DNA from 2 places in the Methylocystis sp. Se48 genome. Region 2 is predicted to be linked to the other one. Evidence: riboswitches for the same ligand, from Rfam matches in the RefSeq annotation. Region 2 holds a riboswitch; the other holds the start of a gene.

Region 1 (2,393 bases), 1.0 Mb from region 2:
CTGAGGATGAGGCGCGCATGATAGAGATCCACGTAGTTTGAGCGACAATTGAAGTAGCTCTTTGATTGACGCCAACAACGCGGAAGAAGATATCTTCGACTGATGGGAAAATGAGCGTCCTGGAATTGCTCAGGCCGCAACATTTTTCTGCGTCTCGGCGTGATTGGGATTGTCGGCGTCTGCGGGACCTTCCTGTTCAGGGAACGCCGATCGTGCTTAATCTCAGTGTGGGACGCTTCCGATGCTTCAGCGACGGTACAGACCTTCGCGGAAATGCCTGCCTCCGATCTGAGCCAAATCTAGCCCGGAGATCGGCGATGAGGTCGCCAAGTTTGGCGTTGTTACTCGGGGGTCTTCAAACGCCTGCTTTGTCTCATCCGACGAGGTCTAGCTCCTCATAGCCGCCAGTACCGCTTCTCTCGCGCCGAGCCATATTCGGCCGCTGATACCTGAGCAAGCATTCAACTCTTCTTGCTGGAGGCATTCAGACCGTCGACACACCTATCTCGAATTTAGATGCTGGCGGGGCTAAGTGCGCTGACGTGCAAGTCGCTAATAAGCGCGAGTGCCGCCGTTGATCGGCAGATAAGCGTTGCCGGGCCTGCTTAATGCGCTGTGCTCGGGCAAACTGGAGGGGTTATCTAGATCTTAACCGTGACGCCTTTTTGCTCGGGACAACGGTCTAGTTTGTTTCCGAGTCCTCAATCTCGACGACGCCCGCGTCCCGATCAGTAGTCTGACTACGGAGCGGCGCGGAGATTCGCCAGTCAAGATGATTGACAAGGATACTTCCCTGCGGCTTATAAAATGGAAAGGCGATGGAGTTCGCCTTGTAACCGCCCTTGGGGCTGATGACTCCTGCTTGCGCATGCACGCTAGGAGTCCGCTCTGAATAAGCCCCTGTTTCCCCTCCGATTACGCCTGAAATGGCGCTACTCTCGCTCAGATTGGGCGGGAACATGACGGCCGTTGAGCAAGACCGGCTGACCGGCTGGCGATTCGTCCTCTTCAATGCCGCGCTCGCTGGCGGCAACGTGATCGCCCTCTCGAATGTGCCCGGCTATACGGTCCTGGCCCCTTACGCGGCCGGCAGCCTCCAAGGCGTCACGCCCAGTTTCGGCACCTGGGCGACGACCGACCACATGATGGGGATTGTGCTCGGCCTGCCTTTCGCCCGCTGGCTGTCGGCGCGGTATGGCGACTACCGGGTTTATGTCGCCGCCTTCATCGCCTATGCGATTTTTTCCCTGGCTTGCGCCTGGAGCGAAACCATCTGGTTCTTCGTGCCGGCGCGCTTCCTGCTGGGACTGGCGGGCGGGGTGCTTCTCCCCATCGGCCAGGGCCTCGTCCTAAATGAACTCCCCGAGAAATACCGCACCTACGGGGTCGCCTGGTGGGGCGTGCTCAGCATGGCCCCTTTCACCCTTGGCGTCTTCATGGGTGGCTTCTGGGCGGAGTATTTCAACTGGCGGATGCTGTTTTATTCAAATGTGATTTTTGGCTTGCTCATTGCCGGAGTTATTGGCGCTCTGCTTTATGGCCGCCCTTACAGCCGGCGCATCACGCGTTTCGACACCGTCGGCGTGCTGTTGATCGCCGTCACCCTGGTCGGGATCCAAACTATCTTTAATCAGGGCAACGACTTCGACTGGCTCGGGTCAACATTTCTGACAATCGTCCTGATCGCCGTCGTCATCACTCTCCCGACATTCATCATCTGGGAGTTGGGTGAGCGGCGCCCCGTTCTGGACATTCGCCTCTTCGCTCATCGCAACTACGCCGTCGCGACTTTTTGCTCCGTCGTCGGCTTCCTCTTCATTCAGGGCATGCTGTCGGTCTTTGTCGGACAGCTTCAGTTGCTGCTCGGCTACACTTCGTCAGGCGCTGGGGTCGTCTATCTTACCATGGCCCTGCTCGCCGTGCCTCTCGTCTCCGTAGTGCACTTGCTCGTCCGCCACATTGATTTACGCCTCTTCGCCAGCCTGAATTTCCTCGGCTTCTCGGTGACCATGACTTGGCTGGGCCTGTTCGATAAGCCGGCGTCGTTCGACCAGATCACTGTGCCGATGACTTTCTTCGGCTTCTTCCTGGCGACGTTCTTCGCACCCCCAGCGGCCATCGCGGTCCAAGGTCTTGCGGGCTCGCAACTGATCCGCGCCGCAGAGGAGCTTGCGATGTTGCGCACAGCCGCCGGCGCCTATGGCATCACCCTGCAAGGGGTCATGCAGTTCCGCCGAACGCCTTTCCACCAACTGGACCTCGCTGATCAACTCGGCGGCAGGCGTTTCCCGTCGCTCGACCTTCTCCCGCAGCTTTTGGACAAGCTGCAAGCGTTGGGCATGAGCGAATCCGTCGCGCGGGCGCAGGTTTCTCGCCTGATCCGCCAGCAAGCG
Region 2 (2,393 bases):
ATTCGCGAACGCGTCGTCGACATCGTCTTCGCCAATGAGAGCGAACTGCATTCGCTTTACGAAACCGCCGATTTTGACACGGCGCTCACGGCGTTGCGCGCGGAGAAAGATCTGCTCGGCGTCGTGACGCGCTCGGAGAAGGGCTGCGTCGTGGCGAATGGCGACAGCCTGATTTCGGCGCCGGCCTTTCCGGTCGAGGAAGTCGTCGACACGACGGGCGCGGGCGACCTCTTCGCGGCCGGCTTCCTCGCGGGCTATGCGAAAGGGCTGCCGCACGAGAAGAGCGCCGCGCTCGGCGCGCTGGCGGCGGCCGAAATCATCTCGCATGTCGGCGCGCGTCCACAGAAGGATTTGCTGCAGCTCGCTCGAGACAACGGCCTGCTGGCCTGAACGAAGCCACTATTGGGAGGAAACAGGATGCGCGCTTTCACCAAGGCTGTCGTCGCGGCGTTCGCCGCCGCCGCTTGCGCCGCCGCCATTGCGCCGGCGGCCGTTTGCGCTCAGGAGACGACGCTCACCGCGAGCGGCCTCAAATACACCGACGTCAAGGTCGGCGCAGGCGCGGAGGCGAAGCCCGGCAAAACCGTGTCCGTCCATTACACGGGCTGGCTCTACAACAACGGCCAGAAGGGCAAGAAATTCGACAGCTCGCGCGACCGCGGCGAGCCTTTCGACTTTCCGCTCGGCGGCGGCCAGGTCATCCCGGGCTGGGACGAAGGCGTCGCGGGCATGAAGGTCGGCGGCAAGCGCACGCTGATCATTCCCCCGGCGCTCGGCTATGGCGCGGCCGGCGCCGGCGGCGTCATTCCGCCCGGCGCGACGCTTCTCTTCGACGTCGAGCTGCTGGGCGTGAAGTAAGGCGCGCCGGCCAACCTCGCGGACGGTTGACAAAGCAACGCCTCGTACGACTAAAGTGCATCAGGCGATGGGGTTCGCCTTGTAACCGCCCTTGGGGCTGATGACTCCTGCGATCGTCTGCATGGCGGGAGTCTGCATGAAACCTTTTTCTACGTCCAAAATCTGTCCGTTGATTTCAGGCGCCGGCGAAAAGCCTGTCAACGCCGCCCTGGCGCCCGTCGTCGCGGGAGGCGCGCAATGACTCCGATCTGGGCGCAAGTCGCTTTCGTTTTCGCGCTCGCCCTCGGCGCGAGCGTTCTGGCCAGCCGTTTCCGTCTCTCCACGGCTTTGGTGGAAATCCTCGTCGGCCTCGGCGCGCGCGCCGTGCTCGGCCTTGCCGGCTATGAGACGTTCTTCGCCGTCCAGGAGCCCTGGGTGAAGACGCTCGCCGGAATCGGCGCGATTCTGCTCACCTTCCTCGCCGGCGCCGAACTCGATCCGGACGTCTTCAAGCGGCAATGGAAAGAGGCCGCCGCCATCGGCATGGCGAGCTTCCTCATCCCCTCCGTCGCCTGCTGGGCGGCGGCGCATTATCTCCTCGGCTGGGACTCTTCGCCCGCCCTGCTCGCCGGCATCGCGCTCGCCGCCACGTCCGTCGCCGTCGTCTATACGGTGATGATGGAGTATGGCTTCAACCGGACGGATTACGGCAAGACCATCCTCGCCGCCTGCTTCATCACGGATCTCGGCACCGTCGTCACGCTCGGCCTGGTGTTTTCGCCCTTCACCTGGAAGACGCTCCTCTTCGTCGCGGCGCTCGGGGGAGCCTTCGTTTACCTGCCGAAAATCGTCCCGCTCGCCTTCGCGCGCTTCGGCGGCCGGCCCTCGGAATTTGAGGCGAAGTTCCTGCTCCTCGCGCTGATGGGGCTTGGCGCGCTGGCCACCTGGGCAGGGAGCGAGGCGGTGCTGCCGGCTTATCTCGTCGGCATGGCGCTGGCCGGAACCGTCGGCCGCGACGCCGCGCTGATCAAGCGGCTGCGCGCCATCACGATCGGCCTGCTCACGCCCTTCTATTTCATCCGCGCCGGCTATTTCGTCTCGCTGCCGGCCGTCGTCATGGCGCCTGTCGGCGTGATCGTCTTCGTCGCAGCGGAGATGTCGAGCAAGATCGTGAGCGTCTATCCGGTCGCGCGCGCCTTCCGGTCGCCGCACAAGGACGCGATGTACACGACGCTGCTGATGGCGTCGGGCCTGACATTTGGCACCATATCCGCGCTTTTCGGCCTCTCCAACAAGATCATCGACGAGGCCCAATATTCGACGCTCGTCGCCGCCATCATCGGCACGGCGGTGATTCCGACGCTCATCGCCAACAAATACTTCCTGCCGCGGCATCATCTGCCGAAGGATGAGGCCGCCGAAACGGAGGCGCTGGAGACGTCCGAAACGCGTTCCTGAGGCGCGTCAGGGCTGCTCCATCAGCTCCTCCGCCTCAAGTTCCTCGAGGGTCGGAGCCGGCTCCGGCTTGACGGCCGGCGGCGCCGGCCGCGCGAGCC

Evidence for each region. Region 2 has a riboswitch for fluoride ahead of ACV959_RS00275 (cation:proton antiporter). Riboswitches for the same ligand answer to the same signal wherever they lie in the genome.
Region 1: it holds a riboswitch for fluoride, as region 2 does, so the genes downstream of both, ACV959_RS13275 (MFS transporter) here and ACV959_RS00275 (cation:proton antiporter) in region 2, are expected to answer to the same signal.

What each region holds. Positions count from the first base shown of each region.
Region 1 is NZ_CM149850.1:2,717,135-2,719,527, reverse strand. It holds fluoride riboswitch at 806-868, shown strand; gene ACV959_RS13275 (MFS transporter) at 960-2,393, shown strand, end outside.
Region 2 is NZ_CM149850.1:46,127-48,519, forward strand. It holds gene ACV959_RS00265 (adenosine kinase) at 1-390, shown strand, start outside; gene ACV959_RS00270 (FKBP-type peptidyl-prolyl cis-trans isomerase) at 418-858, shown strand; fluoride riboswitch at 913-975, shown strand; gene ACV959_RS00275 (cation:proton antiporter) at 1,096-2,295, shown strand; gene ACV959_RS00280 (MFS transporter) at 2,302-2,393, opposite strand, start outside.